DNA from 2 places in the Caballeronia sp. KNU42 genome. Region 1 is predicted to be linked to the other one. Evidence: riboswitches for the same ligand, from Rfam matches in the RefSeq annotation. Region 1 holds a riboswitch; the other holds the start of a gene.
The links. A riboswitch is a leader RNA that binds a small molecule or an ion and turns the genes downstream of it on or off. The one in region 1 is predicted to bind cobalamin.
Positions count from the first base shown of each region.

Region 2: linked by a shared signal. The riboswitch ahead of ACSOSP_RS04250 (TonB-dependent receptor domain-containing protein) and the one ahead of ACSOSP_RS39115 (cobalamin biosynthesis protein) in region 1 are both predicted to bind cobalamin.

Region 1 is NZ_CM132390.1:1,746,554-1,753,903, forward strand. It holds gene ACSOSP_RS39100 (DUF1289 domain-containing protein) at 1-203, opposite strand, end outside; gene ACSOSP_RS39105 (cobyrinate a,c-diamide synthase) at 200-1,498, opposite strand; gene cobO (cob(I)yrinic acid a,c-diamide adenosyltransferase) at 1,500-2,102, opposite strand; gene ACSOSP_RS39115 (cobalamin biosynthesis protein) at 2,099-2,623, opposite strand; cobalamin riboswitch at 2,692-2,985, opposite strand; cobalamin riboswitch at 3,146-3,426, shown strand; gene cobW (cobalamin biosynthesis protein CobW) at 3,598-4,686, shown strand; gene cobN (cobaltochelatase subunit CobN) at 4,690-7,350, shown strand, end outside.
Region 2 is NZ_CM132388.1:956,660-964,009, reverse strand. It holds gene ACSOSP_RS04265 (helix-turn-helix domain-containing protein) at 1-349, shown strand, start outside; gene ACSOSP_RS04260 (winged helix-turn-helix domain-containing protein) at 391-1,605, opposite strand; gene ACSOSP_RS04255 (porin) at 1,921-2,937, shown strand; adenosylcobalamin (AdoCbl) riboswitch at 3,242-3,332, shown strand; gene ACSOSP_RS04250 (TonB-dependent receptor domain-containing protein) at 3,759-5,690, shown strand; gene cobF (precorrin-6A synthase (deacetylating)) at 5,723-6,496, shown strand; gene ACSOSP_RS04240 (cysteine hydrolase) at 6,778-7,350, shown strand, end outside.

The DNA.
Region 1 (7,350 bases):
TTGTCGGCGTCGGCCATGGTTTTCCATGCCTTGATTTCTTCGCGGCTCCTGAAGCAGCCTTCGCAATGACCGGTGGTCTTGTCGAGCCGGCATACGTCCGTGCATGGCGAGCCCACGGGTTGAAGCTGTCTGGCGCGCTCGATGGTGAACGTGAGTTCGAGCGGTACGTCGATTTCCATTGGCAGTTCCACAGGCGTTGTCATAGCGTTTCGCCGCGAAAGAGGGCGGCGGTCGCCGCCGGATTTGTCGGCCAGTAAGTGTGCATGTAGGTAGCCGTAATTGAGCCATGACGATAGATCGCTTCACCTTCCACGCCCGTGGTGGCGTGCGTTGCGGTGAGCACCGGCGACATGCTGGTCGTCATGGACGAGTAGTGGAAGGTGTGGCCGGTGTGAGTGCCGTGGCGGCTTTCGACCCGCTGCATGGCGAGTCTGGCCAGGCGTTTCTGCATCTTCGCGTGGCCGGGCAGAAGGGCTAGCATCGCATGCTGCGAACCGTCGATATCCGTCAGCGAATCGAGCAGATACAACATGCCGCCGCATTCCGCGACCACGGCTTTACCTGCTTCGACATGCGCGCGAATCGAGGCCGCACTCACTGCGTTCGCTGCAAGTTTGGCGGCGTGCAATTCCGGATATCCACCCGGCAGATAAAGCGCGTCTGCATGCGCGGGAACGGGTTCATCGGCGAGGGGGGAGAAGAGCGCGAGCGTTGCGCCCATCGCCTTCAGCAGATCGAGATTGGCCGGGTAGATGAACGAAAACGCGGCATCGCGGGCAATGGCGATGTGCAGGCCTTCCATCAAACGCGGCGGCTGCTCGACGGCTTCGTGATCAAATTCGACCGTGGGCGGCAACTCGCGCAAGGTAGTCTCGCCGATGGCGTCTGCTGCGCGATCCAGCCGTGCATCGATGTCCGCCACCTCCGCTGCTTGCGTGAGACCCAGGTGTCGTCCGGGCAGCGTCATGTCGTCGGCGCTCGACAGATGTCCGCAATATCGGATGCCTTCTGGAATGGATTCGCTCAGCATTTGCGCATGCCGTGCCGACGCCACGCGATTGGCGAGCACACCGTGAAAGGGCAGCTCCGCGCGGTAGCGAGCGAGCCCGAACGCCATTGCGCCGAAGGTCTGCGCCATGCCGTGCGCGCCGATCACGGCGAGCACCGGCACGCCGAACGCGGATGCGAGATCGGCGCTGCTGGGTGTGCCGTCGAAGAGGCCCATCACGCCTTCGATCAGGATCAGATCGGCTTCTTGCGCCGCTTGCGCGAGCAGCGCGCGGCAGCCGCTCTCGCCGACCATCCACAAATGCAGCGAATACACCGGCGCGCCGGACGCGCGTTCCAGGATCATTGGATCGAGGAAGTCGGGGCCGGTCTTGAAGACCCGCACGCGCAGGCCAAGGCGTGCGTAATAGCGCGCGAGCCCGGCGGTGACGGTGGTCTTGCCCTGGTTCGACGCAGGCGCGCTGATGAATAGAGCGGGGCACGCGCGCACGTCAGAACTCGACGCCGCGTTGCGCCTTCACCCCTTGCTCGCGATACGGATGCTTGATCGGGCGCATTTCCGTCACGAGATCGGCTGCTTCGATAAGCGCGTCCGGCGCATGGCGCCCCGTCACGACCACATGCAGCATGTCAGGCCGCGCATTGAGCACCGCGAGCACTTCTTCGAGCGGCAGGTACTCGTATTTGAGCACTGTGCAGAGCTCGTCGAGCACGACCATCTGGTACTCGCCGCTTTCAATCATTGTGCGCGCCGCGTCCCAACCCTTGCGAGCCGTCGCGATGTCGGCATCGCGATTCTGCGTGTCCCAGGTGTAGCCGTCGCCCATGGTGATGAAGTCGCAGTTCGCGATTGCGCCGAGGAAATCGCGTTCGGACGTATGCAGCGCGCCTTTGATGAACTGCACCACGCCGAGCCGCATGCCGTGTCCGAGCACGCGAACGGCCATGCCGAACGCTGCCGTGGTCTTACCCTTGCCCGTGCCCGTATTGACGATCAGGAGACCCTTCTCGCGCGCAGCGGCGGCCTGCTTTTTCTCGTGGCCTTCCTTGCGTCGCTGGGTCATGCGCAGATGCGATTCTTCGTCCGTTTTCATGATGGTCTCTCGTTGTCAGTCGGTTGATTCGGATCGTCTTCGGCAGTGTCTTCAGCGATAGCGACGCTCACGCCGCCGGTCACGGTTTTTGGCACGATGATTCGTCCGTTGCGCGATGCCAGCAGCGCGCAGGGTTCGCAGACACCATCGATGCCAAGCAGCGCCCGAACCCGTTCCGACGCGCCAGTCTCGATCTGCGCGATGTGTTGCTTCGAAAAAAGTTGCAAGGGAAAACCGTGGCGATCGGCGAATTCGAGCAGTCCGGTTTCGTCGTTCTTGCTATCGATCGATGCCAGCGCGCGAATGCTCGCCAGCGGCCGCGTCCCGAGCGCCGCGAACACGGCGGCATGAATTTGTTCGACGCTGACACCGCGCCGGCATCCTATACCGATGACCCACGTGCTCACGATTGCGCCCGGCTCGCGCGATCGGGACGAACGCAAGCGAGCCTGCGCAAAGGCAGGCATCGAGGTGAGCGCGGTATCGATATCGAGCGCTGGAAAATTGGATTCATCTGACACGATATAAGCACTACGTCCTTCATCCGTCCCTCGCGGATGTGGCGTCCAGCGCGCTGTCAAAGCTAAAGCGCACCACTTGGCGACTGGCCGGTATCCGGGCTTGGCGACCGCATTCCGCTCGCCTTCCCGCTCGTCGGAGCAGTGGCCGTGGAGGAAATGGGCGCTCGCTTCGAATGAGAATCAGCAATGACAGTCAGTCGAAGCAGGCGCGGGTCGCGTACCGTTGCGGGGACAGCACAGGTTTTTGCCGACACGGTGCGTGGGGCCTGAGGCCTTGAAAATACGCACATGCAGATCCTGTTTCCCGTTTAACTACGCGCGCAGGAAAAGCGCGCGTGAGCACCAGACGCGGGGCAAAGATAGCACATGGGGTGCTGGTTGCGCTGGGCTTTTACCGGTTGGAACCGCCCGGTAAAGCAGGTCCATTGTGCTCGCAACGGCGAAGTATCCCGTCGCGAGGCAGGGGCTGAAGACCTTTGCGCACCCCGGTCAAACCTTGACGCTCATTGCCCATCAGCCTAGACTTCGCGGTAGTTTTCTGGTGCTCGCGCGCGGTTTCTTGCTGCGCGCAGTTAAACGGGAAGCAGGAAGCGTTGCCGGAATCCCGGCCGTGCCAACCTGCGCTGCCCCCGCAACGGTCAAGCGAAAATCCCGCGACGTGGTTTTATCCTGGTTCACGCCGGGTTCACACCACTGCGCACGATAAAGCCGGCTTCGAAAAACCACTGCATGCGTGATGTCATGCGGGAAGGTGAAGCGGCATTTTCGCCAGCCCGGATACCGGCCGGAACGAGTCAACACCTGAAGCGGACGTTTGTCGCGGGGATGCGGCATACGATCGACACTTTTCACCATGCTTTTCCGGATTGCCATCCTGCTTCGCGACATTCGCGAGCGCGTTTTATAGCTCGCCTCGGTCGGCAAAGGGCCATGCATTCCGGCAGCAAGCAGCCAATCGATAAACGGAGCAACGGATGCAAACGCGCAAAATCCCGGTCACGGTCGTCACGGGTTTCCTCGGCAGCGGCAAGACCACATTGATGCGGCACATCCTGCAAAACGCGAAAGGGCTGCGGATCGCGGTGATCGTGAACGAGTTCGGCGAACTGGGCATCGACGGCGAAATCCTGAAGGGCTGCAACATCGGCTGCGAGGACGAAAGCGTCACGGATCAACCGAATCTGTATGAGTTGTCGAACGGTTGTCTCTGCTGCACCGTGCAGGAAGAGTTTTATCCGGTGATGGAGCAACTCGTCGAACGGCGTGATCAGATCGATCACGTGCTGATCGAGACCTCCGGCCTGGCGTTGCCCAAACCGCTCGTTCAGGCTTTCAACTGGCCGTCCATCAAGAATGCATTCACCGTAGATGCTGTCGTGACTGTTGTAGATGGTGCCGCTGCTGCAAGCGGCCAGTTCGCGGCGAACCCGCAGGCTGTCGACGCACAACGACGCGCCGATCCGAACCTCGATCACGAATCGCCGCTGCATGAGTTGTTCGAAGATCAGCTTGCTTCAGCGGACCTGGTGATTCTCAACAAGACCGACCTGATCGACGAAACGCAGCAACGCGCGGTGGAAACGCTGATTCGCGGCGAAATTCCGGCAGGCGTGAAGATCGTGCCGGCGCAGATGGGGCAGCTTGATCTGCATGCGCTGCTCGGGCTTGAGGCGGCGTCGGAAACGACGATTCATCTGCGGGTCGATCATCATGGTTCCGTCGATGACGAAGACCACGCCGATCATCACCACGACGACTTCGATTCAGTCGTGGTGCAAGCGCGGGTCGAGTCGCGCGAGGCTGTGGTCGCTGCGTTGCGTTCGCTGGTCGATGCCAACACGATCTATCGCGTGAAGGGTTTCGCGGCCTTGCCGGGCACGCCCATGCGGCTCGTCGTGCAGGGAGTGGGTCAGCGTTTCGATACCTACTTTGACCGCCGCTGGACAGCAGAAGAAGCCAGCGAAGGAGTCAGCCGGTTCGTGCTGATTGGTGAAGACCTCGATCAACCGCGTCTGCAACAAGCGCTGGTTGCGGCTCTCGCCAACGCACCCGTGCAGGCCTGATCCATGCATCTGCTACGCACGACGCCCGGCGGTTTTGTCGACGACGCAGCCGGCGTCATGCGTATCGATCAGACGCCGGCGCCTATTGTCGTGCTCAGCTCTGCCGACACCACGCTCTCGCTGCTCGCGAGTGTCGTGCCGCATCTGGAAGCGGATTTTCCAGCGGTGCGCCTGGCAAATCAGGCGTTCTTGCGGCAACCGGCCTCGGTGGATTTTTACGTCGATGACGTGCTGAAACATGCGCGCGTGATCGTCATCGATCACCTTGGCGGCGAAGCGTACTGGCCTTACGGAATCGAGAGCATCACCACGCTCGCGCGCCGCAATGGCCAGATGCTCGTGATGTTCTCCGGCGACTTGCAGGAAGATCCGAACCTCGTGGCGAAGAGTACGGCCGAGCCGGCGTTATGCGATCAGCTCTGGCGTTATCTGCGTGAAGGTGGCGCGAAAAATGCCGAAGAGTTTCTTCGTTGCATTGCGTTCCGAGCGTTGGGGTACGGGCGCGAAGCGCGGGCGCCGAGTCCGTTACCGGCCGTGGCAATCTATCATCCGGCGCGGCAGATCGCGACCGCTGACGACTGGAAAGAACGCTGGATTCAAGGTGCGCCCGTTGTCGCCATGCTGTTCTATCGGGCCCATTTGCAGTCCGGCAACACGGACGTATTCGATGCGTTGATCGTTGCCCTGGAAGCGCAGGGCCTCAACCCGCTGCCGATCGCGATGGCGTCGCTCAAGGACCCTTTGAGTCGCGAAGTCGTGCAGCAGCTTTGCGCGGATCATCGCGCGTCGCTGGTGCTTAACACGACGTCGTTTGCGGCTGGTGTCATAGACGACCCCGTGCCTTTCGAACTCGCGGGCGACGCGCCTGTGCTGCAAGTCATCCTCAGCGGTGGAAATCGCGAAGACTGGCTGAAGGACAACCATGGCCTGAACTCGCGCGATGTCGCCATGCACGTGGCCTTGCCGGAAGTCGATGGCCGCATCATTACGCGTGCGATCAGCTTCAAGGGACTTGCGTATCGATGCAAGATCACGCAAGTCGACGTCGTGCGCTATCAGCCGGACTTTGAGCGGGTGCGTTTCGTGGCTGAGTTGAGCCAACGCTGGTGTCGCTTGCGGCAACTTGATAACGCCGACAAACGCATCGCGCTCGTGCTCGCGAATTATCCGTTGAGTGAGGGCCGCATTGGCAACGGCGTGGGTCTGGATACCCCCGCGTCCGTCGTCAATATCCTTTCGATGCTGGAAAAAGAAGGCTATCGGGTGGATGCAATTCCCGCCGATGGCGACGCCCTGATGCAAGCGCTGACCTCGGGCGTGACGAACGATCCCGTGGTTCGAGATCTGCGTCCCGCGTTGCAAAGCCTGGCGCTCGACGACTACCTCGACGCTTTCGCGAAGCTGCCGGACAACGTCCAGCAGGAGTTGAATGCACGCTGGGGTCCGCCCGAAAGCGATCCCACGGTGCGTCGCGGCCGCTTCATGATCGCGGGCTGGCGCTGCGGGCATGTGTTCATCGGCATCCAGCCGGCGCGCTCGCGTGAGCGTGGCGACTACGCCAGTTATCACGACGCGGAACTCGTGCCGCCGCACGCGTATCTCGCGTTCTACTTCTGGCTGCGGCTGCGATTCAACGTGGACGCGATCGTTCACGTGGGCAAGCACGGCAACCTTGAATGGCTGCCGGGCAAGAGCGTTGCATTGAGCGCGTCGTGCTGGCCCGACTTGACGCTGGGCGCCATGCCGCATCTGTACCCATTCATCGTCAACGATCCAGGCGAGGGCAGCCAGGCGAAGCGGCGGGCGCAGGCGGTCATCATCGATCATTTGATGCCGCCGCTCACGCGCGCTGAAAACTACGGTCCGTTGCAGGACCTTGAACGTCAGGTCGACGAATATTATGAAGCGCTGATGGTCGATCCGCGGCGCGCGAAGCTCCTTCGCAAGACTATCCTGGCGAGCATCGTCGAGCATCGGCTGCATGAGGAACTCGGACTCGATAAACCTCGTGATTCTGATACCGAAGATGTGTTGCTGACACGGGCGGACGCGTATTTATGCGAGCTCAAAGAGGCTCAGATCCGCGATGGCCTGCATGTGTTCGGCGCATCTCCGCAAGGCGTGCAACGCCGCGATACCCTGCTTGCCCTCGGCCGCTATCCAACCGGCGATGCGCAAGGCGCGAACGTAAGTGTGCTTACCGCTTTGGCTCGTGACTTGAACCTGGGCGATGCATTCGATCCCCTCGATGCCGATTGGACCGCGCCATGGACAGGTCCCCGTCCTGTTGAACTTGAAACGGTGATCGATGCGCCGTGGCGTCATCATGGCGACACCCGCGAGCGACTTGAGTTGCTGGCAACGTCGTTGCTCGACGGGCCATTGGATGCGGCGGGGCCGAACACTTCACAGGTACTGACGCGCTTGAACGGCGATCTGCTCGTGCGGCTCGACGCTTGCGGCCCGCAAGAGCTCAAGCAGCTTCAACGCGGTCTCGACGGACGTTTCGTACCGCCGGGTCCGAGCGGATCGCCATCGCGCGGAAGGCCGGACGTGTTGCCTACCGGCCGCAATTTCTACTCGGTCGATACTCGCGCCGTCCCAACGCGCGCAGCCTGGACGCTCGGCCTGAAGTCCGCCAACCTGCTAATCGAGCGCCACCTC
Region 2 (7,350 bases), on a different replicon from region 1:
GGCGTCGGGCAAGCAGGTGATCTACGACACGCCGAACTACGAGTACGGCATGCTGGCGAGCGACCTGACCGGCAAGCGCATGGTGCCGATGCGCGCGCATATCCGTGCGAGGGATGTAGCGGATTTTCCGGAATATATCCGCCATGCGGGCGAAGAGTTTGTGTTTGTGCTCGGCGGCTCGGTGGAGTTGCGTTTCGAGGATGGCAAGGCGTTCACGCTTGAACCCGGCGACAGTCTTTACTTCGATAGTGCGGTCGGACACGTGTATGTGACCACCAGCAAGGACGACGCGGAAGTGCTGGTATGTTGCGTCGATGCCGATGCGAATCGCCCGCTGGACGCGATCTAGTCTTCATAGAACGGACGCTTGAAAATACGTTGCCGCGCCGGTCACGACCCGCCGGTCAATGCGGCGGCGAGCGCTGCGGGAACGCCTGCGCCGGCCGCCAGCTGCGGCGTTTTATGCCAGCCCGCACAACGCTGCAAAGCCTTGCGCAGGTCAGCCGTCAAGCCTGTGCCAACCCGTACGCCCGGCTCGATATGCAGCGACTTGAGTTCGAAAATACCTTGCGTACGATGCGCTTTCGCATCGACCCGTCCGATCAGGCGCCCACGATGCAAGATGGGGAGTACGAAGTAACCGTACTTGCGTTTTACGGCGGGCGTATAACACTCGATCACGTAGTCGAAGCCGAACAACGTGCTCGCGCGCTTGCGGTCCCATACAACCGGATCAAACGGCGACAGCACCGTGGTCACCGTGGAAGCAAGGCGGCCGGCGGCTACATCGTCGAGCTTGTCCGCGAGGTCACGGTGCACGAACGCATCTGCCTTCCAGTCATCGACTTGCACGGGTATCAACTCGCCGGCATCGGCCAGTTCATGTAGCGCCGAGGTGTACGGACGGCGCGGCATGCGGTAGTAGTCCGCTACCCAGTCGGCACGGACGATGCCGAGCGCGCGGCAGGCGCGCTTGAGCAGTTCCTGCGGGACCGCTTCGGCGGGTGGCAGGTCACGCGCGTCATTCCAGTGCGGCAGCACGCGCTCGGTCACATCGTAGATCCGATGAAAATTGCGTCGTTCCGCGACCATCAGTTCGCCGGTCGCGAACAGCACTTCCAGGTGACGTTTCTCTGGTTTCCAATCCCACCAGCCGGCGCCATTACCGCCTTCGCGAGCGAAGTCCGCTGAACGAATCGGACCGGTCGCACGAATGCGCTCGAGCAGCTGCTCGATGTCGTCGCGATACTTTGCATGCCAGTCTGCCGCGTATTTCCAGCCCATCCCGACAGGATCAAGCATCCGGTGACGCAACAGTCCGTAGTCTTCTATGGGCACGAGGCAGGCCTCATGCGACCAGTATTCGAACAGGGAGCCCTCGGCCAGATGCTCGTCGAGCCATTGCGGCTGATAGTCGCCAAGGCGGCTGAATAACACAAGATAAGGACTGCGAGCGACCACGTGGATGGTATCGATCTGCAACTGCGCCATGCGGCGAATTGCGCCAAGCACGTCTGCTTTTGTCGCCTTGCGGCGCGGCGGCGCAAGCAAGCCTTGGGCTATCAGATGCAGGGTACGGGCGGCCGACAGGGGAATCGTCTTCATGCGGTGGGCTCATCAGCGGAGGCGCTTCGGCTGGATACGTTACCAGAGGACCGGCTCGGGCGCGTGGCGGCGAATCGCCTTTGCCGGATCTCCAAAGCATGCCGATTGACGGGCTCGGTTTGCAATCCCGAAGGCGCTGCACGCGCTGAGCCTCGCCGTCATCTAAGCATTTTCCCCTAGGTGCAAATTGCTTGACTGCGAAAAAATGGCAATCTACATTTCGAGCCTGTTCATACATGTACTTTTTATAACGGATAGGTAGGGCGGCTTGTTCATTGCCGTAGCACGTCCGTTATTTTTATTACCGGGGGGTCTATGAAGCTGGGTCGATACGCTGCATGTGCGGCGTTGTTGTCGTGTAGTTATGCTCACGCGGATTCTGGTGTGACGCTTTACGGTATCGTGGATGAGTTCTTTCAGTATGTTAATACTGGCAATCACTACACGGCGGCCATCGGATCAAGTTCCGAATGGGCTAGTCGTTTTGGATTAAAAGGCTCCGAGGATATTGGCGATGGCAATAAAGTCAATTTTCAACTCGAGAACGGTTTTAATCCAAACGATGGCACATTCGCTTCCACTGGCCAGATGTTCAACCGGCAAGCGTGGTTGGGTTTATCGGGTAACTGGGGCGAAGTGAGATTGGGCCGCCAGAACTCGCCAGTCTTTTACGACCAGGGTTATCTGGATGCATTCGGAGCCGCGACCCAGGCGTCCGGGTTCAGCAACTTGATGACCTACGTTGTGCGCACGAGCAATACCGTGTCGTACCAGTCGCCGGTCATAGCAGGCTTGCAGGCGGGCGTCTATGCCGGGTTTGGCGATGCCGGCGGATTGCGCTCGGCGGGTTCGAGCTATCAGGCGGATCTCCAATACAACAGCGGGCCGATCGCCGCCACCGTGGCATGGCAGGCCGTGAAGAACGCCACCAATTCTTCAACCGATACCGCCGTTGAGGCCGGCGCCTCCTACACCATCCAGAAGGCCACGATTTATGCCGGCTGGGCCGCCAGCAGATGGCCCGACATTAATTTGAATGTCAACGTTTATGGTATTTCCGGAAAATATCAATTCACGCCTGCCGTGTTTGTCGCGTTAGGCTATACCGCATTGCACGATAAAACCGCCGCTGCCGATAATGCAAATCAGATTGCCGCCATGGCCCAGTATGATCTTTCTAAAAATACCAGCGTGTACGGCACTGTTTCTTATCTGACCAATCATAATCAGGCGTCGTATACGCTGGCGGGTTCCGCGAATTCGGGCTTGCCGCTGGCTTACCCGGGCGCGAATCCGCACGGCGTCTCGATTGGCATGTTCCATAAATTCTAATTTCATTTCGGCTTGACCTGTACGAAACATGTTCAAACATGTTCTTATGAAATTATCTTCTCCCTGCCTGCGCTCAGGACGGTAAGGTCGCTTCGATCGCTCTTCCCCGGATCGTTTCCGGCTGATCTGGGGAAGCCGATACTGCGTTCTCCAATGTCGGGAACGGTAAGCGAAATGAAGGCGGGCGCTGCGCAAGTGCACGCTATGCAACGCACATGCTCTCGCGCTGCCGCAGCGTGCCGGCAGATCATCGGAAGCACTGGCTTGATAGTGTCGGACGGGGATTCGGAAGTAAAATGCGCGCATACGACTCGTGGAAGCTGGTGCAAATCCAGCACGGTCGCGCCACTGTGATCGGTTCAGCACGAACCGGAAGTCAGACCTCGGCGTCGTATATCCCTTTTCTGACTTTGGGGCGCGCACTCCCCGGGAGACATCCACATGACCGATAGCCGATACTGCCCGCCATCCTGGCTCACTGCCGGAGCCGCATCCCCTCGAGTGGACGGCTTGGCCGGCGTCGGTGTACAAGACCCCGCATAAGTGAATTCGGCCGCCCCTTGCGGCGTGATTGATTGCGCAGGGGAGGCGGGACGTCCGCCTTTTGCCTGGACCAGCATCCGCGATGTGGGGTGCATCTGCTTGGCGACAGAACTCATCGTAAGTAAAAAGCGGCTTGGCCGCTGCGTGCGTTCGCGGGTTGATCTTGCCTGTCGGAACGAGCCTCAGGGCGGTGGCGTTTCCACAAAATCCAACATCGACACGCTGCGTTTGCGCTCGCGGCCTGTCATCCAATCTTCCAATAACAAGGCGTTCCCCGTATGAAGTTCCGTCATTTCATCCTCACCTCTGCGTTGACGGTTTCGGCATGGCAGGTTGCACAGGCCGCGGATGACTCATCGTTGCCGCAGCCGGAGCAGCTTCCGTCGGCCGCCACGCTGCCGAATATTCTTGTCACCGGCGATACGCAGCATCTGCCGCAGTCGTTCGATCAACGCTACGCGTCCACACAAGTCCTCACCCGCGCGGATCTCGATCGTCTGTCGCCTATCGACCCGAGCATCACGCAAGCCCTCGCAACGCTGCCGGGCGTCACCATTTCACAAAACGGCGGCCCTGGCTCTTTAGCCTCCGTCAGCATCCGCGGTTCATCGGGCAGTCAGGTCGCGGTGTTCATCGACGGTATCCGCGTGGGTTCTGCGACCACGGGCCAAGCCGCGTGGGCCGATCTGCCGACCTCGGCCTTCGACCGCGTCGAGGTTATCTCAGGACCGGCGGCTGCCTCGTTCGGCGCGGATGCAGTGGGTGGCGTCGTGCAGCTCTTCACGAACCGTGCGGCAAATCAGCCTAACCAAACCACGATCTCAACAGGCGGCGGTTCGAACAAAACCTTCGATACGCAGGTCCGCACGTCAGGCAGCATTTCGTCCACGGGTCCGCTCTCGGCTCTGGCCGGGCTGACCTATTCGCTGGGTCTGCACGACTACAATACCGCGGGAATCGATGCGACCCAGCCCTGGGCTTACGGGCACGAGGATGGCCGCAATCCGTACCATGCTCAGGACGTGGATGCGCGTCTAGGCTATGCGCATGACAACTGGTCGATCTCAACATTCGCTCTATATCACCGGTCCGACCTGTCCTACGATAATGCCGGCGGCGATGACCGGCAGCTCGATCATCAGTTGACGACGGGCGTAGCGTTTCATCTGGACATCACGCCGTTCACGCAGTTTGACCAGTCTGTCGGCTACGCGACGGACCGGCAGTTCCTCTATGCCAACAACCCGGCCATTCCGACCGACGAAATCGACTCCACGCGCTTCAGCACGTCGACCTCGCTGACCCATCAGGAACGCGGACGCTCGCTCTTCAGTCTGCCACTGTCGGGTGAGACCAAGCTTGCTTACGACTTCACCCGCGAGCAAGCCTTCCTGCCGGTCGACATCCCCATGGGCGTGCCGACGCGCAACGATTCAGCCGTATCGCTCCATCAGTCGGTCACGCTGGGCGCGTTGACGGTGTTTCTTGCAGGGCGCCACGAGATCATCCAGGGCCAGTCGGTGAATACGGGTAATGTCGCCGTCGCTTATGCAATTACGCCGGTTTATACGGCGCGAATTTCGTATGGCAACGCCTTCCGCCTGCCGACTTTCAACGACCTGTACTATCCGGGTTACGCGAACCCGAACCTGCAGCCTGAGCGCAGCGATACGGTCGAGGCAGCACTCGATGCCACCACCTCCTTCGGCACCTTTACGGCCGCTGTCTATGACACCCGCGTGCATGACCTCGTCACTTACGACTCGGTGACCTCTCTCCCTGTGAACGTAGGTCACGCGCATATTCAGGGTATCGACCTGTCGTACAAGGGCACGCTTGGCAACTCGACACCGGTCAGTCTCGCGATCGGCATCTTGAACCCGCAGGACGTGACTGATCAGACGTGGCTCAACCGCCGTCCGCGCCAGACCGTCAGCCTGAACATCGATCACACGTGGGACGAGTTCCACCTGCATGCGCTGAGCACGGGTCTCTCGCTGCTTTACGGCGGATCGACCTATGACGACCAGTTCAACGCGACGTACCTGCCGTCGTACACAACCGTTGCGCTGCGCGCCGCGTACAAGGTCAATTCGCATCTCACCGTGTCCGTCAATCTGTCGAACCTCTTTAACCGGCAGTACGTCACCGCATACGGTTACAACACGTTGGGCCGGACGGCATTCGGCAAGGTCGCTTACACTTTCTGATTACGTGTCGCCATGACCCTGCGAGTCCATTTATGAAGCGAATCCTGATCATTGGTATCGGCGCCGGCAACCCCGACTATGTGACGATTCAGGCCGTCAACGCGCTTAACGAAGTCGATGTTTTCTTCGTGATGGACAAGGGCATCGCCAAGGAAAAGCTGATTGCGTTGCGCAAGGAAATTTGCCGCCGCTTCATTAAGGGCAGTGACTATCGCTTCGCCGAAGCAACCAGTCCCGAGCGAGTACGAGACGCCGTGAATTATCGGGCGAGCGTCGAGGATCTCAATGACGACAAGCAGGCCGTCTTCGAACGACTTATCTCCGAAGAGTTGTCCGATGGAGAATGCGGGGCGTTCCTGACATGGGGCGACCCCGCGCTTTACGACAGCACCATCCGGATCGTCGACTCGATCATCAGGGAGGGCGGTCACGATCTCGTGTTTGAAGTGATCCCGGGAATAAGCAGCATCCAGGCTTTGGCCGCACAGCACAAGATACCGTTGAACCGCATTGGAGAGTCGATCGGGATAACAACGGGGAGGCGCATAGCGGAGGGTTTTCCGGACAACGTCGACAGCGTGGTGGTGATGCTGGATGCTGAAGGCGCCTACAAACGTTTCGCCGATCAGGATATCGATATCTACTGGGGTGCTTATATCGGCACGCCGGACGAGATTCTGGTGTCCGGAAAACTCAAGGATGTAGTCGGAGATATCGAACGGATTCGCGCGGAAGCGCGAAAGGCGAACGGCTGGATCATGGATAGCTATCTGATGCGAAGGAACACAACTCGCAAGGATAACTAATGGTAGCTAAACGAGACTCTGCCGATTGAATTGCGCACTGACGAACGGCGCTCTCATAGAACGTTTCGCGCGCGACTCGATTTGCAGTCTGATCCCATCGGTCGAGTCGGCTTTTAATCATTGGCTTGTTAATAAAATCGAACATCGTATGGGTTGCCGTCATGCGGCATCGAGAACCCTCGGTCCGTCGTTGCTTTCGGGGCCTCCATCTCCTAATCTGATCGAAGAGGCTCGGGTCAAGGAAAGCCGGTGAGCCTTCAGGTACTTTATTGGAGGTCCGAATGATCTTTGATCGAACCGAGACAGCCGTGGTTTTCATCGACCCGCAAGTCGATGTCTTAAGTAAGGAAGGCAAGAACTGGGGCGCGGTCGGAGCAAGCGTGACAGAGAATAAGACGGTAGAAAACATGCTGCGAATCTTCAAGGCGGCAAAGTCCGCGAGGCTCGCGGTCTTTATATCGCCGCACTACTTTTTTCCTACGGATCGCGCCTGGAAATTCAATGGACCGTTGGAGACGGATGAATTCGCCACCGGTACGTTTGCGCGCAGCGGCGGGTTGAGTCTGGACGGCTTCGAAGGCTCCGGCGCTGACTGGCTCGACGTCTTCAAGCCCTACATCAACGACGGCGAGACAATCGTTGTCAGTCCGCACAAGGTGTTCGGACCGCAGACCAACGATCTCGTCCTGCAACTGCGCAAGCGCGGAGTGAGGAGGGTGGTACTGGGAGGCATGCTTGCGAACATGTGCGTGGAGTCACATCTGCGTGATTTGCTCGAACAGGGATTCGAGGTTTTTGTTGTCAGCGATGCCACTGCAGGACCGCGTCATCCGGTCTGGGGCGACGGGTACAAG